DNA from 4 places in the Cellvibrio sp. KY-GH-1 genome. Region 2 is predicted to be linked to each of the others. Evidence: predicted binding sites of a transcription regulator. Region 2 holds the regulator's gene; each other region holds the start of a gene.
What was found. Region 2 encodes sigma-54, which starts transcription at its own class of promoters, with help from an activator protein. Its sites were predicted from a motif close to TGGCACANNNNTTGCNNT; they were not measured.
Positions count from the first base shown of each region.

Region 1 (7,969 bases), 240 kb from region 2:
TAATAGTAATTTGTCCATAGTCATTTTGATATTCAAAGTCAAAACCCTCTCCTGACCTGACCGTTCCTAAAGGAAACTTCCTCTCTACTCCATCCGTACCCTTAACCCTTGCATAAACATCAAAGATTCCATCCAGTGCTATATTATTTACATTTCCAACTTCAACCATATCAGCAAGGAATATTTTAACTAACGCACCCGCTCCACCATCATGACACTGCAAAATAATTGTCTTGGCGCCCGGTGAAACCTGAATTGAAATTCTGGCTTTTATTTTTTCCGAAGTCTCATACATAGATTTGCGATACTTGGTTTTTAGTTTCAACTCATTGCGCCAGCCATTGGCGGTAGGTGTAACCCACTGGGAGTCCATCGCACTGAATTTGAGCTGCCCAGGAAATACATAGGGCGAAAGCCCCTCCGTACTAAAATAACCTTGCAGCACAGCCTGAGCCGTATAGCTAATCGCCACGGAACTTACACTAACAGCAGAAATGCTCGCGACAGATGATGATATGATGGATACAACAGGAGATGAGGAGCTGGAAGAACTCGCAGAAGATTGGGACAAACACGCAGAACTTATCAACAATAGCGAAAGCAATAGGCAATATTTAATACTATTCATAGCCGACTCCAAGAATGGCATCAAAGCAATATTGACATAAATTCGAGTCTAGCAGCCGCGAAGATCCAGGCTAGAAATCTTTTAAATAAGCCACAAATTATTTATCTGCATATCGCTTTCCATTGGCATCAGAATCTTACTCCTCTTCCGATCACTGCCAAAGGTAGAACTGCACTATAAATAAGCAAACTATTTAAATCACCCACTCACCTGATACGTTTCAGCTAACCGTTTTTGAAGAAAGTGAAAAGTCGTGTTTAGACAATTGCAGATCCCGCGGAAAGCTCTTATCGTGAGCATCTAACGATAAGAACCTGCTACAAACACAACCTCTCATAGCAACATCCACCTTAATAATAAGGAAACCGCACATGAGAGTTTTTAATCCCGATTATGCTATTCCGGTAATAATCGTTTTTGTCACCGGATGTGGCAGCAGTCATGAGAGCCAAACGACACTTACCACATCATCATCTACACCCATAGCAACAATTTCTATTTCATCAGCCAGTGACAATGATTCCAATCCAGACTCCAACCCGGCGTTCGCAATTGAGAACTCCACTGGACATTGCAATATTTTGCCACTACCAGCGCTCAGCGAATTAGCAAAAATTCCCCAGCTACCCAATCCATTCATTACAATAGATGGCACTGCGCTCACCGAAAAGCAACAATGGCCTTGCCGCAGAGCGGAAATTGCAGCGCAAGCACAGCACTATGAACTGGGAAATAAACCTGGCGCGCCGCAGCAAATTAGCGGCACGGTGAACAACGAAAAAATATCCGTCACAGTCACTGAAAACGGCAAAGAAATTTCGTTTGACGCCAATATTATTCTTCCAACAACGGGAACGGCCCCTTACCCGGCCATGATTGGAATCGGTAATTCCTATTTAAATAACGAGGAATTATCCAAACAAGGTGTAGCTGTTATTCAATTTCCCAATAATTTTCTGGGCGAACAACAAAACGGGCAGTCGCGCGGCAAAGGAAAATTTTATGAAATTTATGGCAGCGACCATTCCGCCAGCGCGATGATGGCCTGGGCGTGGGGAGTAAGCCGGTTAATCGATGTGCTTCAAACATCCGACAACAAATTGATCGATGCAACACATTTAGGGGTAACCGGCTGTTCGCGCAACGGTAAAGGAGCGCTGGTTGCCGGCGCTTTCGATGAGCGCATTGCCTTAACCATTATGCAAGAATCCGGCTCTGGTGGCGCCGCGAGCTGGCGCATATCCGATGCCCAATTAGCTGCTGGCCAAAATGTCCAAACCCTGCGCCAGATAGTGACAGAAAACGTTTGGTTTACCGATCAATTTAAAATCTTCAGCGAATCAGCCAATAAACTGCCCTTTGATCATCACAGCGTTATGGGATTAATCGCACCGCGTGGTTTATTAGTGGTTGAAAATACGTCGATGGAATGGCTGGGCAATCAAAGTACCTATACCACCTCGGTGATTGCCCATGAAATATGGAAAGCACTGGGCGCGACAGACAACATGGGCGTATCACAAGTGGGCGGGCACAACCATTGCCAACTTCCAGCGAGTCAACAGCCAGAAGTGAATGCATTTGTGCAAAAGTTTTTACTTAATGATGCAACGGTGAATACACAGGTACAGAAAACTGATGGCACATTTCCTGTTGAAATATCTCGCTGGGCAAATTGGGCTACACCAACACTGCATTAACTCCCCGTGACGGACGCAAAATCCAACCCGAATTTATGCAAGTATTGCTTTACCCGATGCGAGTCGTTGGAAGACGACTTTTTCTCTCGACTCGCATTAAATAAAATACGCCCCGCTTCCGCCATGGTTCTGGTGTTGCGACAGATTTTAATAACTTCGTTTAATTGCAGACGATCAAACAAATCGATCTCATCAACTTGTTCCGGTGCAAGGACCTCAGCCACCAAATCCTGCCCAGGCAACACCAATTCCTGAAAGCCACTCCATGCCTGCTGCAAACGCGCAATCTCCCCGGCAACGATAGTTTCAGTAATCCGCCCCCCCACAGCTAAGGTCGCCATACGCGTAATACTCGAGTTCAAGTCACGAAAGTTGGCTCGCCACAAAGCCTGTGACGAATTGGCAAATTGTAAATACTGTTCGCGCGCCCCCTTATTGAAATTGACTTTATAACCCGCACTGCGCGTAAATTTTTGCAACTCGTGTTCAATGTTTGGCTCAAGATCTTCAATGCGCTCCTTTAGTGAGGGCAATTCATAGGTCCAAAGATTGATTCGCGCGAGCAAATCCTCACGGAATAGGCCCTGCCGCACCTGCTCAAATAAATTGAGATGGGTACCCGCAATCAATTGGAAATTACTGGAGACGGGTTGATCACCACCAAACGGCATAAATATTTTTTCTTCAATCGCGCGCAACAGCATCGCCTGCTCGTCCAAACCCAACTCACCGATTTCATCCAGAAACAGCAAACCCTTATCCGCTTCGCGCAGCAACCCCATACGCGCATTCAGCGCACCGGTAAAGGCACCTTTTACATGACCAAACAATGCTGACATAGCATTATCGCCACGCAGTGTTGCACAGTTAACTTCCACCAATTCACCGGTTAGCTGGCCGCGCTGTTTTTTCAATTCATAGATGCGTTTGGCCAACTGCGACTTACCCGCTCCCGTTGGGCCATTTAATAAAATAGGCGCAGTGGATTTAATAGAAACCTGCTCCAACTGATCAATCAATCCATTAAACGCTTTGTTGCGCGTCTGAATTCCACTTTTTAAATGGATAACCGCATCGGAAGATTCCTTGGCAAAACGTGAAGCGATTTGGTCATAGCGCGATAAATCCAGATCAATCACGTGATAAACACCGCGGCGCTCTTCCGCAGGGGAAGCCTGAATCAATTTGCCTGGAAAATAATGAGCTTCTGTCAGCAGATACATGCATATTTGCACCACATGGGTTCCGGTGGTGATATTCACATAGTAATCGTGCTGCTCAGCATCAAACCGTTGCCCCACGGCCATATCGTGGATGTGACTGTAAACTTGCTCAAAATCCCAAGGGTTATCGCAATCAATAAGAAATGTCGTGACTTTGGTACTGGGAGACACCTCAGCCATATCCTGCAAGGTCAAATCAAGCAATTGCTGATCTGATGGCAAATACATCAACAGGAACTCATCTATCGGAAAATCCGGCTGCATAAGCAAGCCGATACTTGGACGCCATTGGTTCCAGCGACGCTTACCCAAGCCACCATGATCTAACCGCGAGCCTAGCATTCCTATTAACACATTACCCATAAAGATAAGATCCTATCAATTTTGATATAAAAGTTAGCCAAGCCATCCTATCCAAATTCAGCTGTAACGCCAACCATAAAAATAAAACCTATTAATTTCAACAGCTTATAAATTAATTAAACACCAAGGACAAAGTTGGCAACGTGATTGCAATTACCCAGATGCAAACAAAACGAAAGGATAAGAGAAAGATCATGAGCAACTACGAGGTCATGCATAACAAAGGGCAAGTGCCGGTGAAGTCCTGGACCAAGGGCGTAAGTTTCGATGAGAACGCGCGGGCACAAGTGAACAACATGGCGAGCATGCCGTTTATCCATAAGTGGATCGCGGTAATGCCAGACGTACATTTAGGCAAAGGCGCAACCATCGGCAGCGTAATCCCAACCATAGGTGCAGTAATTCCCGCCGCCGTGGGTGTGGATCTGGGATGTGGAATGATGGCCGCAAAAACCACCTTAAACGCATCGCAATTGCCGGATTCATTAACGGCATTGCGTAGCGAGATAGAGAAAAAAGTGCCACACGGAAGCAGCCCGACTATGCGCGGAATGAGAGACAAGGGAAGCTGGGCAAATGCACCGGAAGATGTATTGGGTGCTTGGGCGTCGCTAAGTGATGGATTTACAAAATTGGTAGAAAAGCATCCGTTTCTAAAAAACACCAACAACATGAAACAACTGGGAACACTGGGAAGCGGAAACCACTTTATCGAGATTTGTATCGATGAAAATAATGCCGTTTGGGTGATGCTGCATAGCGGGTCGCGCGGTGTAGGTAACCGGATTGGGACACATTTTATCGAGCAAGCGAAAAAAGATATGGAGCGTTGGTTTATTAATTTGCCCGATAAGGATTTGGCATACATACCCGAAGGGAGCGATAAATTTCGCGATTATGTCGAAGCAGTTGCCTGGGCACAGGATTTTGCCAAAACCAATCGCGAAGTGATGATGGCCAGAACACTGCAAGCTATGCGCGATATTTTAAAAGTTCCGTTTGAAGCTCATGTGGAAGCGGTGAATTGCCACCACAACTACATCAGCCGAGAAAACCACTACGGACAAAATGTATGGGTAACCCGTAAAGGCGCAGTGAGCGCGAAAAAAGGTGAGATGGGAATTATCCCCGGAAGCATGGGGGCAAAATCCTTCATCGTACGCGGACTGGGGAACGAAGAAAGTTTTTGTAGCTGTAGCCACGGTGCGGGGCGAGTGATGTCGCGCGCTGAAGCAAAACGTCGCGTGTCCATGGATGAACATTTACTAGCGACAGCAGGTGTGGAATGCCGGAAAGATGAAGATGTAATTGATGAAACACCAGCGGCTTACAAGCCCATCGAAAAAGTGATGAGCGCGCAGTCTGATTTGGTGGAAATTGTCCACACACTGAAACAAGTGCTGTGCGTTAAAGGTTAAGCGAAAAAAATTAATTAAACAATCCGCGCAGGGAGGCGCGCGATAAACAGAATTTGGCAGATTGTTATTGATGGAAAAATAACATCGCTGAATGGTCACAGCGGCTCCGGTTATTTCGGGCTGACACAGACACCACTGGTGATTTGTGTATCGGGATCAGGCAGTTGCCAAATAAAGGCCCTGTAGCTCAGAGGTAGAGCAGTGAATTAAAAATTCTCGTGCGCTGGTTCGACTCCAGCCAAGGCATCAATGCTATAGCTCATTGGTAGAGCAGTTGATTAAGGTTCAACCGGTTGCCGGTTCAACTCCGGCTAGCAAATAGGTCCTCCAACCTATCAAAAAAGCAATACCGCAGGCCTCCGCGGACTTATTGTGCTGACATACAGGATTTTCAAAAGGCAAAGGATTTCATCAGCACCGCAATTCCAAACAGGACGCTGCCACGAGGAACAAATTGATTAACGCGCAACGGTGATCACCGCAATTGATTGTGTAACATGGATCAACAGACAGGGATTGCAAGGCAATGGAACGCACATGATTCGTCACTGCCCGTTACTAAATTCCCTCGTGCCCGCTTCCTGTGGAGGCCCTGCACTAACAACAAAGCCAGGAATGGCAAAGGATGAAAAAATGAAACTTAAGAAAAAATACATCATCAGCGATAGCCAATTAGGCTTGCTGTACAAGGAGCAACAATTCCAGCAAGTGCTAGCCACTGGCACCCATGAATTCTGGGATTGGAAAAATCAATTAACCGTGCAATCAATCAACGTGACTAACACATTGAGCGACGGCGTAAACAAAGACGTTTTATATCTCGCTGATTTGTACCCTGCAGCGTTTGCGGACTACTTGCATCAGTGGGAAACCGGTGAAAACGAAATCGGCCTGGTTTACCAGCAAGGTATTTTGCGCGATATCAAAGGCCCCAGCCAACGCGGCGCCTATTGGAAGCAAAAGAACTTGATCAGCCTGGAGAAAATTGACATCAGTGAAAATTTTGCAATTTCCGAAAAGCTGGTGCGTGTACTTTCCGGTGTGCGGGACCCTTTGCTGAGCAAAGCCGCAATGACTGCCATAGCACTAAACAACGTAGCTGAAGGCCATATGGGTTTCTTAATGGTCGATGGCACCACCCAGCGCAGCCTGCAACCTGGCTTGCATATGTGGTGGAAATACAATCGCACTATTGAAGTAAAACAATTCGATTTGCGGTTGCAAAACATGGAAGTTAACGGTCAGGAAATTTTAACTAAAGATCGCGTAAGCTTGCGCATCAACTTATCTGCTGTATGGCAAATTGTGGATGCAGAAATTGTGAAGCGCGAACTGGCAGACAGCAAGGATTATTTGTATCGCGAATTGCAACTGGCATTGCGTACCATTGTCAGCACCCAGACGTTGGATGAATTGCTGGCTGATAAAAATTCACTTAACCAACAAGTGTTGGCGCTAGTGAGTGAAAAATCTGCGCAATACGGTATTTCACTTAAGTCAGTCGGTGCACGGGACATAATTCTGCCCGGCGAAATGAAAGCGATTTTGACCCAGGTAGTGGAAGCGCAAAAACTCGCCGAAGCCAACCTGATCAAACGCCAGGAAGAAACCCAGGCAACCCGTTCATTGCACAACACCGCAAAAGTCATGGAAGGCAACCCTGTATTGTTGCGTTTAAAAGAACTGGAAGTACTGGAAAAAATCACCGGCAGAATCAACACCCTGAACGTCTACGGCGGTTTGGATGGTGTGATGAACGATTTGGTGAGAATTACCGACAGAACTGCGAAAGCGTGACTAGGTGGCCAGCTGTGCTGGCCACATTAAATCATCTCCCGGCCAGCCACGCTGGCCGTTATTTTTCTAATAGCGGACCCACGCAATACGTCATTTGCAGCCAATTGAATAACGTAAATATCTAAACCTGATAAGAAGGCCCAACGGAAATTGATATTTATCAAACTGCCGCTTCGCAATTCCAGAGGACCGCGCAATATTCATCACGCTGCCTTCATAGGTTAACTAAAAGACCCCACCTAACCTAAAGATGGTCGCACCCCAGGGCACTTAATAAGCGACTCAAATTGAGCAATCAATCCGCCTGTCACCCATCCCCCCTCACATTTTCCCATCCCTTGCGCTTTATTTGTCTTATAGTATTATTGACAACAACAATATTTGAGCCTTCGGTATCGGTTTGTAGCGGCTCTTAACTTAACGATCGGCAATTACCTAATAGGAATAATAAGAATGTCCAGCCTCCCGAAAACACTTGTCAAATTATTCGCGCTGCCTTTGGGCGCGTTGATAGTTGCCGCTAGTGTTCACGCTGATACACCAGAGACTTTACCCAAATACCAAAACACATCACTCAGTTTTCAGGAGCGCGCGCAGGACCTGGTATCGCGCATGACGCTGGATGAAAAGCTGCCACAACTTATCAATGACGCGCCCGCCATTCCGCGCTTGGGTGTGCGCGAATTTAATTGGTGGAACGAAGGTTTGCACGGCGTTGCCGCGCTCGGCGAGGCAACCGTGTTCCCCCAGGCAATTGGTATGGGAGCGACCTGGAACGCGCCACTAATGTATAAGGTTGCGGACGTTATCAGCACCGAATTTCGCGCAAAACATTTCGCA
Region 1 covers NZ_CP031728.1:2,489,542-2,497,510, forward strand. Annotated here, with positions in the region: gene D0C16_RS10840 (polysaccharide lyase family 7 protein) at 1-628, opposite strand, end outside; gene D0C16_RS10845 (dockerin-like protein) at 1,000-2,328, shown strand; gene rtcR (RNA repair transcriptional activator RtcR) at 2,325-3,914, opposite strand; gene D0C16_RS10855 (RtcB family protein) at 4,109-5,332, shown strand; tRNA gene D0C16_RS10860 (tRNA-Leu) at 5,581-5,649, shown strand; gene D0C16_RS10865 (slipin family protein) at 5,966-7,129, shown strand; gene D0C16_RS10870 (glycoside hydrolase family 3 protein) at 7,583-7,969, shown strand, end outside.
Region 1: a site for sigma-54 is predicted at 4,051-4,068, ahead of D0C16_RS10855 (RtcB family protein). Genes of this name have one in related genera too.

Region 2 (7,969 bases):
CCCCTTTGGCCAAGGATTTGACCATGCCATCCTTGAACACCTTGAGGAATTGTTCACGCTGAGCCGGCGTTGCTTGTTTGTAAGTCGCCTTGCCCATTACCGAACCGGCGATAAAGGGAAAGTTAACGACCGGATCCAACACTTTTTCAACTTGTTTGTAATATTGATCGTCAGGAGTCTTGGCGGTGTTTTTGGTCTTCACCAAACCAAACAGCTCTTGCGCTACAGATTCAACGATAACCTTGGGGTCTGCTGCTGGTTTAGCGGCATCTTGTGCACCTGCCACTTGCGACCAGACCAAGGCGATTGATAAAGAAAATCCGAACAGGGATTTCAACAGGGAAACAGTTTTCATCGTATAAACCTTCCATTAACCAAGTGAGGCTAAAGCCTGATTGCCTTATGCCCTGATTGCTTTACAGCCATACATCAGACAGCGCTAGTTCCCTAAGGTGCCATTCTTTGTCATTGATTAGGATTGTGGCGATTTATTGTGCGGAAGCGCCGCCGGTGGCGTTGCGGGGCGCACTATACCATCGCTGTATTAAAATTCTTAAGAGCCTGAAGGGAAAAAAGACGTAAACACAACTCGCCTAAACACGCTCGCTCGTTATAATGCCCCACCCCGAATTGCCTGCAATGGGATTTATATGGCCACTTTTGATTATGTCAGTTCTGCGTTGCGTACCATTCGCTTTGAAGCGGAAGCTGTTACGGCATTAATGAGTCGCATCGATGGTCAATTTAGCCAGGCCTGTGAATTGATTTTGAACGGCAAAGGGCGAGTGATAGTGACCGGCATGGGCAAATCCGGCCATGTAGGCAAAAAGATCGCTGCCACTCTGGCGAGCACTGGTACTCCCTCCTTTTATGTCCATCCCGGTGAGGCCAGCCATGGCGATCTGGGGATGATTACCAAAGACGACATTTTGCTGGCCATCTCCTATTCCGGAACCTCCTCTGAAATTGTTGCCCTGTTGCCACTGCTAAAACGTGGCGGTATCAAAATAATCAGTATGACCAGCAACCCCGACTCAACCATCGCCGAAGTAGCCGAAGTCAACCTAGATATCAGCGTGGTTCACGAGGCGTGCCCGCTGGATCTCGCACCCACATCAAGCACCACTGCCACTCTCGTTCTAGGTGATGCACTGGCTATAGCACTGTTGGAAGCGCGCGGATTCACGGCCGAGGATTTCGCCTTTTCCCACCCGGGCGGGGCACTAGGGCGCAAACTGCTTTTACGCCTCTCGGATGTGATGCATACAGACAACGAAATTCCCCGCGTATTGCCCGAAACTCCAATGGCTGATGCGCTGATGGAAATGTCTCAAAAAGGTTTTGGCATGACCACGGTGATGAACTCTGCAGGCGACTTATTGGGAATTTTCACGGATGGTGATTTGCGCCGTAGTATCGATCGCGGGATCGATATACGCGTTGCACGAGTGGGGGAATTGATGAATACCACCCCCAAAACATTGCGTGATAATACACTCGCCGCCGAAGCACTCGCGCTAATGGAACAGGCAAAAATTAACGTTCTGCTAATCACCAACGAACAAAAAAAACTGGTTGGTGTCGTCAAAATCAATGACCTGCTGCGCGCCGGTATTATTTAAATCTCCTTTTTGTGAATAGAAACCCTATGAATCCCGAACTGCGTGAGCGCGCTGCGCGTATTAAATTATTACTGCTGGATGTCGATGGTGTGTTGACCGATGGCAAGCTTTACTTCGGCAACAACGGCGAAGAATTTAAAGCCTTTAGCACCTTGGATGGCCACGGCATCAAACTGTTACAGAAAAGTGGGGTCAAGGTCGGCATTATTACTGGCCGTACCAGTAACCTGGTGGCGCGCCGCGCCAATGACCTGGGTATTAACATTCTGGTACAGGGGCGCGAAGACAAGTGGGATGCATTGCAGGAAATACTGCAAGAGCATCCGTTGCAACTGAACGAAATTGCCTTTATGGGCGATGACTGGCCCGATTTGAGTGTGATGACACGCGTGGGACTGGCCTTTGCCGTTGCCAACGCCCATACAAGCGTAGCTGCACGAGCCCACTGGCAGAGCCGCGAGCGTGGCGGTGACGGTGCGGTGCGTGCCGCCTGCGATCTAATTATGCAGGCCCAAGACACCTTTGACACAGCGTTGGCGCGCTATCTAGCGCCTTAATCGCATACTGCTACACGAGAAATAACAAGCTACTAATTTATGAATTTATTTCAGCGCTTATACAAGGTTCATCAGCACATTCCTGGCCCCTGGCTGATCGCCGGCGTGCTGGTTTTGTGCTACTTCCTGTTTTCGCTGCGCCAGAAAGAAGACCCGGTAGGTTATGAATACGACCCTAGCGGCTTTCCACAAATTTATATGAAACAGGTACAGACGCGGGAATATGATAGCCTGGGCCAACTGAGTTTTGAGCTCACCACGCCAGAAGTTACCCTCTACCAGCCGGATATTAATGGCCCATCCACCCAGGATTACACCCTGATTGATGCACCCAAAATGATTTTTTACAACACCCAAAATGGTACCCCCTGGCGGTTGTCGGCGACCCATGGGCGCAGTGAATCCAACAATGAACTAATTCGCCTCCTAGGCGATGTAGTCATCCAGCAAAGCTCGCCCAGCCAGGGACTAATGCGCGTCACCACCGATGAATTGCAAGTGCGTACCCGCGAACAATTCGCGGAAACAGACAAAGCTGTTAAGATGCGCAGCGCGAAAGGCCAGATAGACGCTCTAGGTATGGATGCCGACCTGGTGCAAAGTCGGCTTCAGTTAAAGTCCCAGGTTAAGGCTGTTTATGACCCTCGTTAAAAAATTCTTACGCGCTACGCGCTATTTTGTTGCTCTCAGCTTGCTTGCCTGTGCCTGCCAGTCATTTGCGCTACCCAGCGATAAAAACGAAACCATTCGCGGCTCTGCAGAAAAACTTACCGTTGACCAAAAAAACGGAATTGCAACCTACACCGGTTCAGTGATCATTCAGCAGGGAACATTGGTTATCACTGCTGACTCGATCGTGATTCACACCAACGCCGATAACGATGTAGAAAAAATGGTGGCTCAGGGCGTTCCCGCCCGCTTCCAGCAACAGCCGGAAAAAGATCAGGGGTTGGTAACCGCCGCCGCCAAACAAATTACCTATACCCCTGACAATCAGCGCTTATTGCTGATTGAAGACGCTTCCGTTGAACAAAACGGCGCGGTTATGAAAGGGCCCCGAATTGACTACGATCTGGTGAAAGAGGTTATGAAGGCCGCTGGTGGCAACAGCAGTATCGATGGCAATGCCGAGCGGATTGAGATTGTGATCCCACCCAAAGGTGCCAAAGGTGACGCCGTTGAGATCAAAAAGCTCGACGAGCAAGCACCTGCGCCAGCCAGCGCACCCACTGAAACCAGTAGCGCTGCCGCTCCATCAACCAGCTCACAAAATTAATGCCTATGTCCCGTTTGCATGCTCGCCATCTCGCCAAAAGCTACAAGAAACGCAAAGTGGTTATTGATGTTTCTATTACCGTGGAAAGCGGGCACATTGTCGGCCTACTAGGGCCAAACGGCGCCGGCAAAACCACCTGTTTTTATATGATCGCCGGCTTGGTGCCCGCCGATAATGGCACCGTACTGATCGACGAACGCGATATCACCAACTTGCCAATTCATGGCCGCGCCCGCGCTGGCATTGGCTATTTGCCGCAAGAAGCCTCGATTTTCCGCAAACTGAGCGTAGCCGATAACATCATGGCAATTCTTGAAACTCGCCAGGATATGAACGCCGCCCAACGCAAGGAAAAACTGGAGTCATTGCTCAATGAATTCCACATTACCCATATCCGTGACAGTTTGGGCATGGCCCTGTCAGGCGGTGAACGCCGCCGGGTTGAAATTGCTCGCGCCCTGGCAACGGATCCCAAATTTATCCTACTTGATGAACCCTTTGCCGGCGTTGACCCTATTTCGGTAAACGACATCAAAGAAATTGTTCGCCACCTGAAAGATCGCGGCATAGGCGTTCTCATTACCGACCACAACGTACGTGAAACACTGGATATCTGCGAAACCGCCTATATTGTCAGCGAAGGCCATATTATCGCCGAGGGTGATGCCGATACCGTGCTGAGTAATAGCAAGGTACGCGAAGTCTATCTGGGCGAGAACTTCCGCCTCTAATTAAATTACCGCCGACACATCACCATTCAACTCAAAGACCCGTTGGGTATTACCTATTTACCCAGCTGATCCTAGTGACAAACAACTTGACAAGTAACATTATTTATTTATTAGGCATAGAGATTGCTTACGGTTGTTGCTTGCGGCGCAAACCCTGACTAAACTCCGCTTATCTGTTGTTTTCATCCTGCGCTTTGATAACGCTTCTGCGCCATAAGGGTTTGTCTACCTCACAATGAAACAATCGCTCCAGCTCAAACTCGGTCAACAGCTGACCATGACTCCCCAGCTGCAACAGGCTATCCGCCTCTTGCAGCTTTCCACTCTGGATTTACAACAGGAAATCCAGGAAGCACTCGAATCCAATCCAATGCTTGAAGTGGAAGAAGGTTTTGATTCCCCCAGCCAAACTTCAGATTACGAAGGCAGTGAGCTGGACGCTACCGACTACAATCGCCAGCAGGAAATCGCCGCCGACACTAACGGGGATGACACCACCGATTTCAGCGGTACCGAAAATTACACCGCCAATAGTGATAGTTATCAGGAAACCAGCAATTATTCCGAAGGCGACAACTTTAGCGATGGCGATAGCTTCGGCGATGGTGAGAGTTTTGGTGAAAGTGAATCTTTTGGTGATGCCGATGTATATGGCGAAGGTGAAAACTTTAGTGCCGACAATGGCGACTGGAGTGAAGCGATCCCCAGCGACTTGCCAGTAGACACTAGCTGGGACGATGTATATCAGGCATCTTCATCCAGCAGCTCGAGCAATTACGATAATGAAGACAACGATTTTGAAAGTCGTCGTGCAGCAACTGATTCTTTGTATGATCACTTGATGTGGCAACTTAATCTTACACCGATGTCTGACCGTGACCGTATCCTGGCGATGGCTATCATCGATGCAGTAGAACCCAGCGGCATGCTTTCAATCACGCTCGAAGAAATTTTCGAAGGCATGCGCGATGAATTTGAAGAGCTCGAGCTGGATGAAGTCGTTGCTGTTCAACACCGCCTGCAACAATTCGACCCTTGCGGAGTGTGCAGCCAAAATCTGTCTGAATGTTTATTGGTGCAACTACAACAGTTCGACCCCAAGACACCCTTTCTCGACTCTGCCAAATTAATCGCAAAACAATATTTACCTGTGCTTGGCAGCCGCGACTATCGCCAGTTAATGCGGCGCACCAAACTAAAAGAAGCTGAATTGAGCCAAGCGGTCGCATTGATTCAAAGCTTGAATCCGCGCCCGGGCGATATGATTGCCAGTGGCGATACAGAATATGTAGTACCCGATGTCTTTGTAGAAAAGCGCGATGGTCGCTGGTTAGTTGAGCTGAATCCAGAAATTGCACCGCGTCTTCGTATCAATGCCGATTATGCATCCATGGTGAAACGTGCTGATTCCAGCAGCGACAATACGTTTCTGAAAGATAATTTGCAGGAAGCGCGCTGGTTTTTGAAAAGCCTGCAAAGCCGCAATGAAACCCTGTTAAAAGTCGCCAGCTGTATTGTCGAGAAACAACGCGGGTTCCTTGATTACGGGCCAGAGGCAATGAAGCCCTTAGTGTTGCACGATATTGCCGAAATTGTGGAAATGCATGAGTCCACCATTTCGCGCGTAACCACGCAAAAATATATGCACACTCCGCAAGGCATCTTCGAGCTGAAATATTTTTTCTCCAGCCATGTAAGCACCGACAGCGGCGGCGAATGTTCATCAACAGCGATTCGCGCCATTATCAAAAAACTGGTAAATGCCGAGAATCCTAAAAAGCCGTTAAGTGACAGTAAAATTACCGATCTACTCGCTGAACAAGGAATTCAGGTGGCGCGTCGCACTATTGCCAAGTACCGTGAATCGCTGAATATTCCACCGTCAAATGAGCGCAAAACGATTTAATTTTTATACAGGAAACTGGATAGGGATGTTGCATGCAGAACAAACACTGCATTGATTTTATTGATCGACTGGCACCCTTGGCCAGCCAAACTATGAGGAAGCACCTATGCAAATAAATATCAGTGGCCATCACCTCGAAGTCACGGACTCATTAAGAGATTATGTCACCAGTAAAATTGAACGCCTGAGCAATCATCACGACCGCATCACTACAACACACGTAATTCTCTCCGTAGACAAACTGATTCAAAAAGCAGAAGCGACCATTCATGTAAGCGGCAAAGATATCCATGCCGATTCAACCCACGAAGATCTTTACGCGGCGATTGATGCCCTGGCAGACAAGCTGGATCGTCAATTAATTAAACACAAAGAAAAAATGCGCAGTCATCGTTAATTGAATGATTTCAGCGCGCAACCGAGGATGCCAAGGCATCAGTTGAGTTATGCAAATCGAATCACTTATCAGCGCCAGCCGCACCCTGTGCGGCGTAGAAGGCGGCAGCAAAAAACGTGCACTGGAATTGCTGGCCAATGCCATTGCGCAAGATATTCCAGCAATTGATGCCGATGAACTTTTTCGGCGCCTTATAGGGCGCGAGCGCCTGGGCTCTACCGGAATTGGCCACGGTGTCGCCATTCCCCACTGCCGCGTGGAAAATTGCACCGGTACAGTAGGCGCGTTGATTACCTTGGCAGAACCAATCGATTTTGACGCCATAGATTCACAACCAGTGGATATTCTCTTTGCGATGCTGGTGCCAGAAGATGCTCATGATGAGCATCTGCAAACCCTGGCTACTCTGGCAGGCGCATTGAATAATCCGGAATACCGCCAGCGGCTGCGCAAGGCGGAGAGCGATCAAGCGCTCTACCAGGCAGCTATCGCGGCACTCTAGAGGCACAGCCTTATGCATCTGGTTATTGTCAGCGGCCTTTCAGGCTCGGGAAAAAGTACCGCACTCCACGTACTCGAGGATGTGGGTTTTAACTGCATTGATAACCTGCCTGTCAGCCTGCTCCCGGCGTTGGTTGCCCAAATCCAGATCCATAAGGACGATAAGCAAAAGTTTGCGATTGGCATAGATGTACGCAATGCCTGGCAAGATTTAGCGATTTTCCCGCAGATGATCAACACTCTGAAGGATGCGCACCTGCCATTTCGCACCCTGTTTCTCGACTCCCAACCGGCCGTATTGATTCAGCGCTTTAGCGAAACGCGTCGCAAACACCCGCTGTCTGACAAACACACCAGCCTGGAAGAAGCCATCACCGCCGAACAGCATCTGCTGGAACCCATTCGCGATACTGCAGACCAGGTAATCGACACCAGCCACCTGAACCTGCATGAATTGCGCGACCTGGTAAAAGAGCGCGTGGTTGGGCGCAGCGAATCCACCATGGCGATACTGTTTGAATCCTTTGGGTTCAAACACGGTGTACCTGTGAATGCCGACTTGGTATTTGATGCGCGCTGCCTGCCAAACCCACACTGGAAGCCGAATCTGCGCCCACAAACAGGCAAAGATCAGGACGTGATTGACTTCCTGGAGGAACAGGTAACTGTTAAGGAGATGTACGACGATATTGAGCACTACCTAACGCGCTGGCTGCCGCGCTACCAAGCAAACAACCGCAGCTATATCACCATTGCCATAGGCTGTACTGGTGGACAACACCGGTCGGTTTATTTAGCAGAGCGTTTGCAAAAGCACTTTGACCAAAGTTTTAGCGATGTACAAGTGCGTCACCGCGATATTAACAAACACAAAAAACACTGATTTCACATACAGAAACTGGCAATGCACACAGACATTCTCGACATCATTAACAAACGCGGACTTCATGCCCGCGCCGCTGCCAAGCTCGCCACCCTG
Region 2 covers NZ_CP031728.1:2,248,267-2,256,235, forward strand. Annotated here, with positions in the region: gene D0C16_RS09725 (phospholipid-binding protein MlaC) at 1-355, opposite strand, end outside; gene D0C16_RS09730 (KpsF/GutQ family sugar-phosphate isomerase) at 651-1,622, shown strand; gene D0C16_RS09735 (HAD family hydrolase) at 1,649-2,179, shown strand; gene lptC (LPS export ABC transporter periplasmic protein LptC) at 2,219-2,830, shown strand; gene lptA (lipopolysaccharide transport periplasmic protein LptA) at 2,817-3,455, shown strand; gene lptB (LPS export ABC transporter ATP-binding protein) at 3,461-4,186, shown strand; gene D0C16_RS09755 (RNA polymerase factor sigma-54) at 4,422-6,092, shown strand; gene hpf (ribosome hibernation-promoting factor, HPF/YfiA family) at 6,199-6,489, shown strand; gene ptsN (PTS IIA-like nitrogen regulatory protein PtsN) at 6,539-6,991, shown strand; gene rapZ (RNase adapter RapZ) at 7,004-7,873, shown strand; gene D0C16_RS09775 (HPr family phosphocarrier protein) at 7,895-7,969, shown strand, end outside.

Region 3 (7,969 bases), 1.9 Mb from region 2:
CCGCTCACCGCAATGGGAGGTGGCCATGCCATCCGTTAATTTTAAAGTCATTTGGCCCGATGGCGACCAGGCTACTTACTACTCTCCATCTACCATTGTGCATGAGCATTTGGTGGCGGGTGGTAAATACAGTCAGGCTGAATTTGATCAGCGAATACACTCGGCACTAAACGCCGCATCAGAACGTGTGTATAAAAAATTTGGTTATTACTGTACCGCTGCCAGTGCGGAGCTGGAAAAAATTAATCGCAAACTACAGTTCTTGCGCGAACAAGAAATTGTGGGTGAGGTTCGTGTTACGCAGCTCGGCTAACGCAGTGTCCAATATCCATACCTACATTGGTTAATTACTTTACGGGAAATATTATGAACATGGCTGCAACTCCATCATCTACTAGCGGAAAATCGGCAGCGACAAAAAGTCGGCAACATCACAGCGCAATTGTGATTGGTGCGGGTCAGGCCGGGCTTTCTATGAGTTACTGTTTGTCCCAGCAGGGTATCGACAATATTATTCTGGAAAAATCCAGTCAAATCGCCGATAACTGGCGCAACCAGCGTTGGGATACCTTTTGCCTGGTAACTCCCAACTGGCAATGCCAATTGCCGGGATATCCTTACCAGGGAGACGATCCAGATGGGTTTATGGTGAAGGATGAAATCGTGGCATATCTGGAAGGCTATCGCGCCTTTTTTAGCCCGACTATTATTTTTAATAGCCCGGTAATATCTCTTACCAAAAACGGTGAGCTGTTTACGTTGGTTACTGTGGATGCCATTTACACAGCTGACCAAGTGGTCATCGCCTGCGGCAGTTATCACGAACCGCGTGTACCGGCGATGGCAAAAAAAATGCCGGCACATATCGCCCATGTGCATTCCAGTTTTTATAAAAATCCGGATCAGCTCCCCTCAGGAGATGTGATGGTGGTTGGTACTGGGCAATCCGGTTGCCAAATCGCAGAAGATTTACATCTCGCCGGACGCAAAGTGCATTTATGTGTTGGCCCCGCGCCGCGTGTAAATCGCCGTTATCGCGGACGCGATGTGGTGAATTGGCTGGATGATATGGGCTACTACAATACCACATTGGAAACCCATCCGGATGGAAAAAATGCAGTGCATTCTACTAATCATTACGTAACCGGCCGTGATGGTGGGCGCGATTTAAATCTGCGTATTTTTGCCGAGCAGGGAATGAAATTATACGGTGTATTAAAAGATACTGATGGCAAACGATTATTTTTTAACGATGACCTGAAACAAAACCTGGATTACGCAGACCAGGTTGCTGAGCGAATCGTAAAGGGTATTGAGGATTACATCCAAAGAAACAACATCAATGCCCCCGCGGATGACAACATTCGTAGCAGCTACTTGCCTGAACTGGTTACCGAGTTGGAAATTGAATCTTCAGGTATTAATTCGGTTGTGTGGTCCACTGGTTTCAATATGCGATTTGAGTGGATTAACTTGCCGGTGTTTGAAGACAACGGTCATCCGAAACAAAATCGCGGCGTGACTGACGTGGACGGACTGTATTTTATTGGCCTTAACTGGATGCATACCTGGGGTTCCGGACGTTTCTATCAAGTAGGGCGCGATGCGGAATATTTGAGTGAAGTCATGGTGACAGTGACCCACAATTTGGTTGGTGCAATCTGATTAATTCCTGCATGCGTTAACTCTCACTTCTATTCTCTGCGTCATAGTTTTCCTCTCATAAACAGCCGCAGCACAAAAATTGTGTTGCGGCATTTCTTCCTTATGTTAAATCTCTTAATATGAGGTGCCTGCCACCTTAACGTACAGGATGTTCAATCTATGTCAAGGTAGTGGCTGTCTGATATAGAAAAGGTATAACCATGCCCCAATACATAAACCCAATCATCGGCATTAAAGTCGAGTTTCCTGATAATTGGAGTTTCAGGTATTGGAAGAATAGAAAAAGTCCACCTGTTAATCCTGACGCTCATCAATCGTCATATGATGATCTACCGTCAGCTAAAAGCCCCCATAAAACCCTATTTACCGCACTGCCTCGTTATGAAAAAGGCCTTCCGCTTCTTAGTGGTTGTGTGGAGTTTGTAATGCTCTATCGCGAGGGAGGCTATGATATAGATTCTGAATTTCAACGCAATGAAGACGAAGTCATCCGTAGTTATGGGAAGCACTGTGTCGCAGGAAATGATGCGGAATATATGCATTTTGAACAGCGATTTGATGGGTGTATTTCAATCAGACGTGTATATTACTGGCAGTATCAGCCCGAGGTTTGGATTGCCTGTATCGTTGGTGGAAACTCTTCGGAACAATTTAAAGAAGCATTATCTATTTTGGAAAATAGTAGAAAATTAAAGTTGGTTCAATAAATTAAAAACCGGGAATGTATTATGAGCAAGGGCTATTGGATTGTACGTGCAGATGTTACCGATATGGAAAAGTTCAAGGAATACGCCAGCAGAACTCCGGCGGCAGTTGAAAAGTTTGGTGGAAAATTTCTGGCGCGTGGAGGTAAATATGAAGTGGTTGAGGGGAGTACCCGTTCACGCAATACCATTATCGAATTTCCCTCCTATGAATCTGCATTGGCGTGCTGGGATTCAGCAGAATACCAGGATGCAAAAACCTACCGAATCGGCGGGGCGGAATTAGATGTTGTGATAGTGGAAGGTGTTTAGGAGACTAACACGTGAAACAAGAGTTTATGCTGCGTGCATTAGCAGTTTCTAAAAATGCACTTCCCCATTGCATCCCAAATCCTCCAGTTGGCTGCGTGCTGGTTAAGAATGGTGCTATTGTTGCTGAAGGTTTTACCCAGGCAATTGGCGGTAACCACGCCGAAGTTGAAGCGTTTAACGCTTTTAAGGGCAACCTGGATGATGTAACGGCCTACGTAACTCTGGAGCCTTGTTCATTCGTAGGCAGAACGCCCTCCTGTGCTGCTATGCTGGCAAATTCTGGTATTAAAAATGTTGTGGTGGCGATATTAGATCCCGACCCGAGAAATAGCGGTAAGGGTATTCAAATGCTGCAGCAAGCGGGTATCGATGTTCAGGTTGGGCTGTGTGGAGCGGCTGTTGCGGAGTTTTTAATTCCCTATTTAGGGAAATCCTGACTTTTATTTAACAACAATTTTGAGGGAGCATTTTTCATGCAAAAAGCGGAGATTTATTGCCCCGAATGTAAGTGGATTCCTCCGGGTTTGCCCCTATGGCGTTGTCTTGATGTGTGTGGGAACGTTTGGGACACATTTGCTACTGGAGGCATATGTCCAAAGTGCTATGAAAAATTTGAACATACGCAGTGCTTGAGCTGCTGGAAATTATCGCCCCATAAAAATTGGTACCACTACCCTAAAAAAGCACCCAAAGAAATGCTGGAAAAATTAAATAGAAAGAAAAATATTAAGATTGAGCCGACGGAGTTGGATATTGTGATAATGGAGGGGATTTAGCCTAGTCTAGATTAATGCTGATATGAACATTAACAAACTCTTTAAAAATGAAGCACTTCTTATGATGCTGCTCATCTTATTACCGATTTTGATTGGTTTAGCGGTGGGCTTTTTCGTCCCTGAGTAAAAGTGGTAAGTATGGAAATACAAGGTCATATTAAATTTACAATTACACAGAAGTCGCCTGAAGAGGTGATCGCCGAAATGCCGGTGCAGCCGGGTATATTGAATCCGTTTGGTGTTGTGAATGCGGGAGCTACTTTGTGGTTTGCGGATGTTACAGCTTCTATTCTAGTGCTTGGTGATTTGGAGCTTGCCGAAGGCATGAAAGGTTTTCCGCTGGCGATCAACCTGAACGCCAATTTGTTGGGCAATAGCACTACCGGAATATTTATCGCAAAATCCAGTTACGTGAAAAATGGTCGCACGGTAAAAGTGGTTAAAACTACGGTGACTGAAGCCTCCGGTAAATTAATTGCCGACGTGACTACCAGTCATGTGTTGTCTGTTTAGCCGGCTTTGGCCGGCGCAACTCTCTTGCTAGTCTCCTTCAGATTTAGACTCCTTCAGATTTAGACTCCTTCAGATTTAGACTCCTTCAAATTTAGTCTCCTTCAAATTTAGTCTCCTTCAAATTTAGTCTCCTTCAGCTTTTCCGCTTTTTCTGTTTCACCCTCAAATTTTCTATCCGGTTTAAAAAAGCCCCCATTCCCGTCGCCTTTTTACCCTGAGGTTGGGTCGATTTTTTATCGGCTCGCGCACTTATGGGAATGGGCTATGCGGAAAGGGCTTTTCCCCCTGGGGCTCCGCAGGGCATTTCCGCTGGTCTATGCGGAAGTTCCTTTTCACCCTGTTTTATTGATAAATTCTTTTAAAACAACAAGTTACTGATTGGCATTCATGTTGCTAAACCCCTCGGGAGGAGAATTGCAATGGCTATAGATTCTGATTACGTCAAGCAGATGGCGACCCAACTGGCCAGTTACGAGGTACAGGCGTCGTTGACCAAGGCGAATCGCAACCAGTCCAACTACAAGGCGCAATTGACGGCGATGGGTTCGCTGGAAACCGCGCTAAAAACCTTTAGTACCTCGGTAAAAGGGCTGAAAGGCGTGGATAAAAGTGTGTTGACCAATACCGCTACGTTTAGCAGTGAAGGTTTTGCAACCGCGAAAGTAGGCACAACGGCGGTCGCTGGCAACTATCAATTTTTTGTAGAGCAGCTGGCCGGTGCTCATCAGGTGGCACTGGAAGGTTTAACGGACGCAGATATTCCCACCAGCGGCGATTTGGTGATTGGCCAGGGCGCAGGCAGCTTCACGATTGATTTAAGCAGTATCGACACCGATGGCACCGCAGGTAATTCGCTGGCGGAATTAGCGGCAGCAATTAACGCCGCAACTGACAACACCGGTGTTAACGCCACCCTGGTGCGCAGCAACGGCAATGTGTCGCTGGTGCTCGCGAGTGAAAAAACCGGAGCAAGTAATGCGATTAGTTTATCTACCAGCGGTGTTGCCGCCGGTGCGTTCGATACCGCTGTGGGTGCGCCGCGCGAACTGAGCGCGGCGAAAGATGCGAAGGTGCGTTTGGGCGGCGCAACCGGAATGCTGTTAACCAATTCGAGCAACACATTCGACAACATTATTGATGGCGTGAGTATGAGTTTTACCAAAGCCCACGCGGTAGGTGAAACACCCTTGTCCGTCACAGTGGGGCGCGATGACAAAGCGACCAAAGACAAGGTGCAGGGCTTTGTAAATGCCATTAACAGTCTGTTTAGTACCTTCGATAGTTTGACCGCGAGTGGTGGTGAAAATGCATCGCGTGGTGTGCTGGCTGGCGATTCCAGCATTCGCTCGATTGAAGGTATGTTGAACAAAGTATTGCGCACCGAATTTGGCGGCGTGACTTTGATGGAAATGGGCATAGTGGCTGATCGCTTCGGCAAGCTGACGATTGACACGGCGCGTTTTGAAAAAGCTATTGCCGCAAACCCGGAAGGCCTGGATAAATTATTTAACGCGAAGGACGCACTGCTCGACACCATCGACAAAAATGTCGCGGTGTATACCACGGGTCCAAACAATTTAATGAAGGCTCGCAAGGAAACTCTGAACACTATGTTGCGCCGCGTGGATGATCAATTTGATGGTATTCAGAAGCAATACGACAACTATTACACCCGCTATTTAAAGCAGTACACCAACATGATGCAAACCATGTCGGCAATGGAACAAACCTTCGGAATGTTTTAACGAGTGAATAGCGTTCACGCACAAGTTCTCATTTAAAAACAGGAATGGATCTAATGAATGATCTTTATCTCGCCCACGAAAGTTATGACAGCTATCGCTCCATTGATTTGGAAGCTAAAGCGGCTACTGCATCACCCTATGAATTGGTGCTGGTACTGTTTGATGGCTTGCTCGATGAATTGGCGCGCGCGCGCGGTCATATTGAAGCAAAGCGCTTTCAGGAAAAGGGCCGTTCATTGGAAAAATGCATGAACATTATTAATGGCCTTAACAGCGCGCTGGATTATGACAACGGCGGCGAAGTAGTGCAGGGGTTATCACGTTTGTACGACTACTGCATTTATCGCCTGTCCGATGTCAGTGTGAGTTTATCGCTTGAAGGTTTGGATGAAGTGGTGCAATTGCTCAGTGTGGTGCGCGAGGGGTGGGACGGTGTCAATGCCAAGCGCGCCTGATCGTTACCAGCAGCTGAAGCTGATCACCCTGGGCGAACAAATGGCGGCTGCGCTTAAGGCTCAGGATTGGGACAGTGTGGGTGGCATAGACCAACGTATTCGCGAATGCTTGCAAGAATTATCGGCCGCGGAAACACTCAGTCCGGAATTGCAAGCGGCCAAACAACAGCTGCAACAACTCTATGCCCGTGTGTTGCCGGCTTATGCTGAAGCCTGTGAAAAACTGCGGCAATTATTGTTGGCGCATGTGGACTATGCCGAAGCGCGCTCGGCTTATTTGCGCACGGGTTTATTGCAAGGTGAAAAATAATGTTGTCAACAGCGCTTCAAACCAGCACTAACACCACGCGTGCAAATACCGAAGAAAAATCAGCTGCGCCTGCGGCAGCAAGCAGCTCTGCTACTTATGTTGGTGTTAACGATTTGCAGAAAAAAAATGTTGCCGCGGAACAGCAAGTGGAATTATTTCCCGGGCAATTAAGTGATGCTTTGGTCAGTGCAGAATCTGCTGCCGAACTCATTGCTGCTGAGTTGACGGCAACGGAAAACCCTGGTGAGCAGGTTGTTGCCGCACCAACCTCTGATCAATCTGGTTTTAATCAATCAGATGAACAGCAGCAACAGCCCAATGCCGAAGCCTGGTTGCAGGCAATGCTGGATCAACAGCAGTTGCAATTGCAGGCGCGCGACTCTGATAGTGCTGCAACCCTTGCTACTCCTGTTTCCATTGTGACACCCGTGGTGGCAGACGTTAATGGGGTAAATCAGGCGTTAATTAAAACAGCCGCTTCTGCGCAAGCATCGCAATCTATTTCAATGGTTGCGCTGGAAAAATTTGCCCATGTAAATCTTGCCAATAATACTTTTGGTTCGGCAATAATCCAGCAACAGGTTCAAGCGGATAGCACGAATCAATCGCCCGTAACTGATAAGTTTTTCGATGCTGCTGCTAAAGCAGCTTCCCATCAATCCACCGTTAATAGTATGTCTGCTGGCGATCTGCGTACAGCTGATGTAAGTAATGCAGCTAGTAGTGCATTGAATAGTACAGCGAATAGCACAGTGAATAGTACGGCAGCGATAAATTTATCAGCGATAAACGCAGCGCAAAATGCAGTGCAACAGACAGTAGCAGCAATGAGCGAATCAAATACGGGTGACGCCATTTCATCGGGCGTTACTCCGGTAGCTTTAACAACACATGGCTCTGAGAGTGCACAGCGCAGTGTGCAATCGCAATTAAGTTTGTACGCACCAGAAGCCAAATGGGGCGAACAGTTGTTACATGCGCTGCGCGATAACGTGCAGGTGCAGATTCAGCAAAAAATACAAAACGCAACCATTCGCCTGGACCCACCTGAACTGGGCAGTTTGGAAATTTACCTCAGCCACGAATCTGGCCGCCTGCAGGTGCAAATTACGGCTAGCCATGCGGATGTGGCGCGCTTGATCCAGCACACCAGTGATCGCCTGCGTCAGGAATTATCTGGCCCGCAATTTACCCACGTCAATATCCAAACGTCAGCGGAAGGGCAATCCGGCCAGCAGCAATCGCGCGAACGCCAACGCTTTGTGAATGACGAACTTATTCTTGCAAATGAACAAGCGTTTGCCGGCAATGATGAGCAAACCAAACGTCCCGGCGATATTCTGGTAACTGTCTAATTTTGTAAAACATTGGTTTTTAAAAAATCGATCTTTAAAGAAGGCTTTTCGAAAAGGGTTTGTAGAAACGGTTTGTAGAAAAAGATTCGTAGAGAAAGGTTTGTAGAGAAAGGTTTGTAGAGAAAGGTTTGTAA
Region 3 covers NZ_CP031728.1:332,429-340,397, forward strand. Annotated here, with positions in the region: gene D0C16_RS01260 (sll0787 family AIR synthase-like protein) at 1-39, shown strand, start outside; gene D0C16_RS01265 (MSMEG_0570 family nitrogen starvation response protein) at 26-313, shown strand; gene D0C16_RS01270 (MSMEG_0569 family flavin-dependent oxidoreductase) at 367-1,665, shown strand; gene D0C16_RS01275 (hypothetical protein) at 1,866-2,372, shown strand; gene D0C16_RS01280 (DUF1330 domain-containing protein) at 2,394-2,681, shown strand; gene D0C16_RS01285 (bifunctional diaminohydroxyphosphoribosylaminopyrimidine deaminase/5-amino-6-(5-phosphoribosylamino)uracil reductase RibD) at 2,693-3,118, shown strand; gene D0C16_RS01290 (hypothetical protein) at 3,155-3,457, shown strand; gene D0C16_RS01295 (PaaI family thioesterase) at 3,596-3,970, shown strand; gene fliD (flagellar filament capping protein FliD) at 4,390-5,715, shown strand; gene fliS (flagellar export chaperone FliS) at 5,769-6,170, shown strand; gene D0C16_RS01310 (hypothetical protein) at 6,154-6,480, shown strand; gene D0C16_RS01315 (flagellar hook-length control protein FliK) at 6,480-7,835, shown strand.
Region 3: a site for sigma-54 is predicted at 4,350-4,367, ahead of fliD (flagellar filament capping protein FliD). Genes of this name have one in related genera too.

Region 4 (7,969 bases), 2.9 Mb from region 2:
ACCGCCGGTTGCACGCCCAGATTTTCAATGGTGCGATCAATCGATAATTCCATCGCCAGCGCAGTATCAAAACTCAACCGCTTGAAGCGAATTTTATCGCCGGGTTTTACCTGGCCGACTTTCCACAACTCGGCTTTAACAATAGTGACCGGGCAAACAAATCCACCCAGACTTGGGCCATCTTTGGTGAGGATGACCGGCATGTCGCCAGTGAAATTAATTGAACCGATTGCGTATTCAGTGTCGTGAATATTGGAGGGATGTAAACCGGCTTCGCCGCCATCACTGCGCGTCCAGGTTGGCTTGGGTCCATTCAAGCGGATGCCCAAACGGTTGGAGTTGTAGTGCACTTCCCAAGCGGTGGAGAAAAACATGTCAATCGCATCGGTGGTGAAAAAATCCGGCGCGCCGTGCGGGCCATAGAGCACACCAATTTCCCATTCATTGGTGCCTTCGGTTTTCAGAAAGTACGGCGGAATTAAACTTACCGGCGCTGGAGCTGCTTCATAAACGGGTGCTGGCGTTGTACAGGCGGCAATCGCCGGGTTGCTGATGGGCAACATATCGGTTGCGCGCAGGGTGCGACCGGCGTGACCGCCAAATTGGCCAAGGGCAAAGGTGGAGCGGCTGCCGAGATAAACGGGCACGTCGAAACCATTACGCACGGCGATATAGCCGCGACAACCTTGTTCGGCTTTGCCAATATCAAGAATTTGTCCGGCTTTAATGGCTACCGGTTGCCAGAAGGGAATTATTTTTCCATCAATTTTTGCCGGTGAATTTGCACCGGTGAGTGCGATAACAGCATCGCTGTGGAATTTTAATTTTGGACCAATAATGGTGTATTCGAGCGCAGCGGCACTTTCATGGTTGCCGACAATGCGATTGGCCAAACGAAATGCGTAATCATCCATTGGGCCAGATGGCGGAACACCTATGCTCCACAGGCCTACACGGCCTGGATAATCCTGTACGCTGGTGTAGGTGCCTGGCTGCACAACTTCCACGACCGGTGGCAAATATTTAAAACTGGCGAGTTTATTGGTAGCTACATTACCTGATGCAAAAAAATCTGACGCAATAATTTGACGCAAATAATCCAGATTGGTCGCGATTCCGGCTGCGCGTGTTTCATTCAATACAGCGCCCATTTTTGCGATTGCATCGGCGCGGTCTTTGCCATGCACAATAATTTTGGCAATCATCGGGTCGTAGTAGGGTGATACTTCAGTACCGGTAGATACCCAGGTATCAATACGCGCTGAATTCGAAAATACTACATCGGTTAATACGCCGGGCGAAGGTTGGAATTCGCGCACCGGATCTTCCGCGTACAAACGCACTTCAATGGCGGCGCCTGTGGGATTGATGTCGATATCCAGTTTTGGCGGAGTACCCGCTGCAGTGAGAATCATCCACTCAACTAAATCCACACCTGTGCAGGCTTCGGTGATGGGATGTTCTACTTGCAAGCGGGTATTTACTTCGAGGAAATAAAATTCATCGCGCGCTGGGTCGTAAATATATTCAATGGTACCGGCGGAACGGTAGTTTACCATTTTGCCCAAGCTTACCGATGCGGCGAGTAATTTATCGCGTGTTGCGGCTGGTAAGTTTGGCGCTGGCGTTTCTTCAACGACTTTTTGGTTGCGACGTTGCAGTGAGCAATCGCGTTCACCCAAGGCCAACACATTGCCGTTGCCATCGCCAAATAGTTGCACTTCTACGTGGCGGGCGTTATCCACAAAGCGTTCGAGGAATACGCCTGAGTCGCTAAAAAAGTTTTGGCCTAAACGTTTTACGCTGTCGTAAGCATTAATTAATTCGGCTTCATTGTTACAACGGGTTAGGCCGATACCGCCACCGCCTGCCGTGCTTTTTAACATAACGGGGTAGCCAAGGGTTGCCGCTGATGCGATAGCTTCTTCAACGCAATCCAATAAGCCCGTGCCGGGCGTGAGCGGTACACCAGCTTGTTCGGCGAGTTCGCGTGAGGTGTGTTTCAAACCGAATTGACGAATTTGTGCCGGCGTTGGGCCGCAAAAGGCGATACCTTCAGCTTCGCACTGCTCACAAAATTTGGCGTTTTCAGAAAGAAAGCCGTAGCCCGGAATAATTGCTTGCGCACCTGTTTCCTTCGCGGCAGCGAGAATTAAATCTGCTTTCAAATAACTTTCTGCTGCCGTATTTCCGCCCAAACAGATTGCTTTATCGCAGGCTGCCACATGCGCTGAGTTTCGATCTGCATCTGAATAAACAGCAACGGATTCAATACCCATTTTTTTCAGGGTCTTGGCGATGCGTACCGCGATTTCCCCGCGGTTGGCGATTAGTACGGTTCTTAACACACTTCTTCTCCGACTGTAATTTTAATCCCCTCCTTGCCTCCCCTTTTTCAAAGGGGAGGAAGTCTCCAGCGAGATTTTGTGTCGCTTCACCTTCATATCGTTGAAGCAATATTTTCGCTGTTTCTCACTTGCTACAAAGTGAGAGTCCAACTCCCTCCCTTTGAAAAGGGAGGGCCGGGAGGGATTTTTATTTCTGTAGTGATTTGATATACGCGCGCCAACCGCCCAAATGGGTAATGTCCTTCGCCCCTGTCACTGCTGCACCTTCGCAAATAAATCCTTTTACTTCGCGCTCATCAATTAACGTCAATGTTCCTATGCCCAGCGGAGCAGGAATCAGTGCGACAAAACTGCCGAAGTGTTGAACGGGCACATCCCATAATTCCACGATAATTTCTGCGCCTTCGGTTTCTGTACGAATTAAACCGGGTTTGGGTGGCGTGGTATTGGGTAACGCATACAGGCGATAATTTTTTGCGGTGAATGTACTTTCAACAAACAATGCGTTGCGCTCTTGCAATTGCACATTCAGCGGCATGCCGGTCAGATGAGCACCCACAACGGCGAGCCGCACATAACCTTTTGGTGATTCGGTAGTAGTAACTGGTACCGCTTGTTGTTTGTCGATAGCCCCCAAAGTTAATTGGGTTGCCGCATGCCATTTTTTTCCAAAAGCGAGCAGTGCGGCATCTTGCCAGGCGGGCGCAATTAGCGTTACGCCAAAGGGCAAACCATCAGTGCGCATTGCGGCAGGTAAAGCGAGTGCGCAACAATCAGCGAGATTGACAAAATTGGTATAGGTTCCCAGTTGGCTGTTAACGCCGACGGGATCCGCAGCGACCTCTGCAATTGTTGGATGACGCGGTGATGTAGGAACTAATAACGCATCAAAGCTGCTCATTAATGTTTGAATTAATCGCGCGAGATTAGCGCGTTGATATTCTGCGCGGAAACAATCAGTCGCTGAAAAATTTACCGCTTTTTCTACAATCGAACGCACCACCTCATTCATGTCGCTCGCGTGATCTTGCATAAATTCGCTGATCGCCGCGTGACGCTCAGCCACCCAAGGGCCGCCGTAGAGCAATTGCGCGAGGTTAAACATGGGCGTGAAATCAATGGCAGTTAATTCCGCACCAAGTGCGCGTATTTTCTCAAGCGATAATTCCCACGCCGCTTGTGCCTGAATATCACCAAACCAGTTGGGTGCGGCGGGAATTGCAAAGCGGGGGGTTGCCGAAAAATACGTCGCAGCGGCAGGCGCTTTGCGCGAATAGCCATCGGCTGTATCAAAACCCTCGATTAACGAAGCAACCAGTTCTGCATCATCAAGCGTTAATGAAAAAATCGAAACACAATCCAGACTGCGACAAGCGGGCACAACGCCTTGGGTACTAAAGCGACCCTTGGTCGGCTTCAAGCCAACAATATTATTGAAGCCGGCGGGCACGCGGCCGGAGCCGGCGGTATCGGTACCTAAACTAAAGGGCACAATTCCATTGGCGACAGTTGTGGCTGAGCCGGAGCTGGAGCCGCCAGAAACATATTCCGCTTTAAAGGAATTGGGTACTGCGCCGTAAGGGGAGCGTGTTCCCACTAACCCTGTGGCAAATTGGTCGAGGTTGGTTTTGCCCAACACGATGGCACCCGCCGCTTTCAGACGCGCAACGCTGGTCGCATCTGTTTCAGGAATATAGGTAAATGCGGGGCAAGCGGCAGTAGTAGGAATGCCTGCCACATCAATATTGTCTTTTACCGCGAAAGGCACAGCGAAAAGCGGTAGATTTTTTGCATCGGTAGTTTTATTCAGTAGTAGCGCATCCAGTTGGGCATCCAACTCAGCAGCGGAGACAATATAAATCCAGGCAGTATCGGAGCTACTCAATTGATTGCGCAGGCTGTGTAAAGCCGCGCGCGCATCCAGCCCCTGGTGGTAGGCCGCCAGCCATTCAGAAATAGTCCAGCCAGTGGTTGTTTGACTTGGTAACTGCGTCATTAAAGTTCCCGCTAAAAATCTTAAATACAATCTTGGATACAAGTTTGTATTCAGCAGAAACTGTGCCAAGTAAAAATCAGCTTTACCGGTTCCCGCTGTAAAGAGCACAAAAATCTTTATATTCAATGAGTTAAATGACGTAGGTGCGCCTGTGAAGGCGGCTGGCACCGGGTGTTTTTAACAAAAACCTATGCGCTGAAGTTGTGCGGTTAAATTTTTCTTGCGAGCCAAATTGGTGCGAAGAGCGGCGGCGATTAATGGCGATTCCAATTGAGGGCTCAAGATTGCCGTAAATATTGGGGGGCTCAAGTGAAGAAGGTTGCGCCTGACAAGGCGCAACTTTTTAAAGTCGGTGATCGATAACGGAAATTGCCCGGTTAAATACTTTTAAACCTCGTCAGGATTTCAGCACAATCCTGACTTGTTTTTAGCAAGTGCTGTTGATTCTCTGACAGGTTTTTTTGGATTGTGTCTAACAATTGCGCGCCTTGGCTATCACCTTCCGCTAACTTCATCACTGCCAGTGTCAAACCAGCGGTGTAGACAATATTGTTGTTGCGCTGGAAAGTTACGGCGTCCAGCAGGATCAGGTTGACCGCATTTAACGCCGCAAGGTACGCCATAGATTCTTTGCAGTTTTTCTGATGGGTATCTCCATCTGACTCGTTACCCTGCTCCATCTTAAGCTCCGTGAGATTCAGATTTTAATTGCTCCAATTGCGCGGTTAATGCATCAATTTGCGCTTTTAGTTGTGCATATTGGGTTGGATCTGCCGGTGCGCCCTCAGTTGCACCTACTCCTCCATTGTTAAACAACTTGGTAACCCCCAATGTTGTGGCGGCCTGGTAGGTGACGTTCGCTTGCTGTTGCGCGTAAACGGCATTGGCCGCGGCCATTGCGACGGAATTGCCAATTGTTTGATATAGGCTGCCCATCGCCATTGCAGGAGCTTCAGCAAGTACTTTGGTGTTGGTTATTGTAACGGCATCGATAACTGCGCTATTCACTGCAGTGGGTTGAGTTGATTCAGGCATATAATTCTCCTTTTAGAAGGGTTTGCGGGAGCTGGGAGTTTAGTTGTGTGCTCGGGGTATCGCCAATTACAAGGTATTTCGAGATGGCTAACGAGTGTTTTTACGCCGGATTACCCTAAAATAGTCGGTAACCCAACAATGAAAGTCAGGGATACATCTATGCCAATGAACTGGAGTCAACTGCTCTGCGCCGACCGCTTGGGGAATCGCATTGCCAAACACGAGGAGGGGCGATCGCCTTTTCACTCAGATCACGACAAAATTATTTTTTCCGGTGCGTTTCGTCGCCTTGCACGCAAAACGCAAGTGCATCCGCTTGCGACCAATGATCACATTCATAATCGTATGACCCATAGTCTGGAGGTTGCTTGTGTGGGGCGCACTTTGGGAATTCGCGTCGGTCAAGCGTTAAAAGATAAAGGTGATTTGCCCGCGCAATTTTTACCAACGGATATCGGCGATATTGTGCAGGCAACTTGCCTCGCTCACGATATCGGCAATCCACCGTTTGGCCATACCGGTGAAGACGCCATTCGCAACTGGTTCCAAAAAGAAGGTGCGGAGTTCTTGCGCGATTTATCGCCCTCTGAGCAGGACGATATACGAGTGTTTGAAGGTAATGCTCAAGGGTTGCGCGTACTCACGACATCCGAGTATCACCAGTATCACGATGGAATGCGTTTAACTTACGCGACGCTCGCTTCATCGATTAAATATCCCTGGACCTCGTCGCCTACGGTATTGGGGCAGCGGCCGAAAAATGCCAAGTACGGTATTTTTCAATCAGAAGTTAATTATTTTCACGAGATTGCACAAAAAACCGGATTGATTGAACGCGGCAGTGATTGGTATTGCCGGCATCCATTGGTGTATTTAATGGAGGCGGCCGACGATTTTTGTTACGGCATTATTGATCTGGAAGATGGTTTGGAAATGGGGATTCTAAACTGGACGGAAATCTATGAATTATTGCACCCGGTCATTGCGGATTCTGCGCAGCTGGCGGAACTCGAGCGGCTGTTGAAAAAAGTCAACGACGGTCGCAAGCCGGCGTTGGTCCGCGGTAAAGTCATTGATGCGTTTATCAATTCCGGCACTGCTGCTTTTGTTAAACATCAAGATGCGTTTTTGCGTGGTGAAGTGGAAGGCGATTTAATTTCTCTGTGTGATCCGCGCGTGCGCGATGCGGTACAGGCGGCGAAAGATTTGGCCAAGCGCAAAATCTTTAATCATTCACGTCGTGTCGAATTGGAAATTGGTGCCTATACCGTAATAGGTACGCTGCTCAATACCATTTGCTCTGCAGTTTATGCATCGCTTGGTGAGCAAGCGCAGATGACTTATAAAGACAATCGCGTAATGGCACTGATTGGCGAAAACAACTTCCATCCCCAGGTGAGTAAGCGCGAGCAAAATTATAAGTATCTGGCATTAATGGCGGTGATTGATTACATCAGTGGTATGACAGATAACTATGCGACCAACCTCGCCAAACAATTTAATGGTATGGGTTATTCGCAATATTAAAGATAAAAAATCCCGTTTGAATGCCGGGATTTTTTTATCACTTAAGAAACAGGTCAACAATTGGCGAAGTTATTTCTTGGGTGGAAATGAAAAGAATATTTTAGTCGCCGCGACGCCAACGCCTTTACCTGGTTCGTTGCCGGTTGGATCAAAACCGGTAGTTTCATACTTGGTTCCAGTGATGATTAAGCCGTTGGTGGAAAGTGCCTGCCATGCCAAGGCTTCCTGCTCACGATCCAGATTGGCTTTTTCCAATGAAAGGTCATGAAATTCGCTACTGGAATCGCTGTTGAGAATATTGGCTTTGAAGTAAGGGCAGGGGGTTGTAATACACATTATTCCGGTACTGCTAATGTTCAGGTAGGAACCAACCGGAGTGTTTTTATTGGCACCAACCCAGGCTCCGTTTACCGTCAGTGTTTGCGTTTGAGCGACTGCCTTGCGGACGAGTTGTTTAGTGGTTTTTGGCGTGTTGAGGATGTTGCCGCGCAGGAGCGCTTGCTCACTGCGCATGGCGCTTTCCAGTTCCGCAATTTGCTTGGTTGTTAAACCCAATCGTTTGTAATTGATATAGGCTACATAGATGGTGTTTGGCAAAAGCGCGGATGATTCATAAGCTTCATCTTCAGTTTGCAGCGCCAGGGAATATTGGTTTACCGGTGTTAAATACCAGCCACCGCATAAGGGGAACGCGCATTTGCGGTAGTCGGGTTTAACGGAGTAAGTGACGCCGATTGGCTCTGGCTTAATAATTGTCTGCGCTTGGCTAAAAGGTGCGATCACTGCGACGCCAGCACCCAGAACCGCAATCAGTTTGATGCTACCGGTGCGGGTTAGTTTGAGTAGCGATTGTAGATAGCTCATGGGGAAATTCCTGTTATCTGTGCATGTTATTGTGCGTGTTGTCGGGAAATGTTGTGGCGTAGATGGGTACGCATTTGTGCCAAAAATCAGGTTCGCATTCGGCTGCCGCTGAATGTCACTCCATGCTAAACCTTGCAAAGCTTCCGTTATCAGAGCTTGCCAAATGAAGCGGCACAGCGTTGTAATAATTTGTTACATC
Region 4 covers NZ_CP031728.1:5,159,400-5,167,368, forward strand. Annotated here, with positions in the region: gene uca (urea carboxylase) at 1-2,348, opposite strand, end outside; gene atzF (allophanate hydrolase) at 2,536-4,344, opposite strand; gene D0C16_RS21710 (hypothetical protein) at 4,722-5,024, opposite strand; gene D0C16_RS21715 (RebB family R body protein) at 5,026-5,379, opposite strand; gene D0C16_RS21720 (deoxyguanosinetriphosphate triphosphohydrolase) at 5,539-6,906, shown strand; gene D0C16_RS21725 (DUF6748 domain-containing protein) at 6,976-7,770, opposite strand.
Region 4: a site for sigma-54 is predicted at 4,395-4,412, ahead of atzF (allophanate hydrolase). Genes of this name have one in related genera too.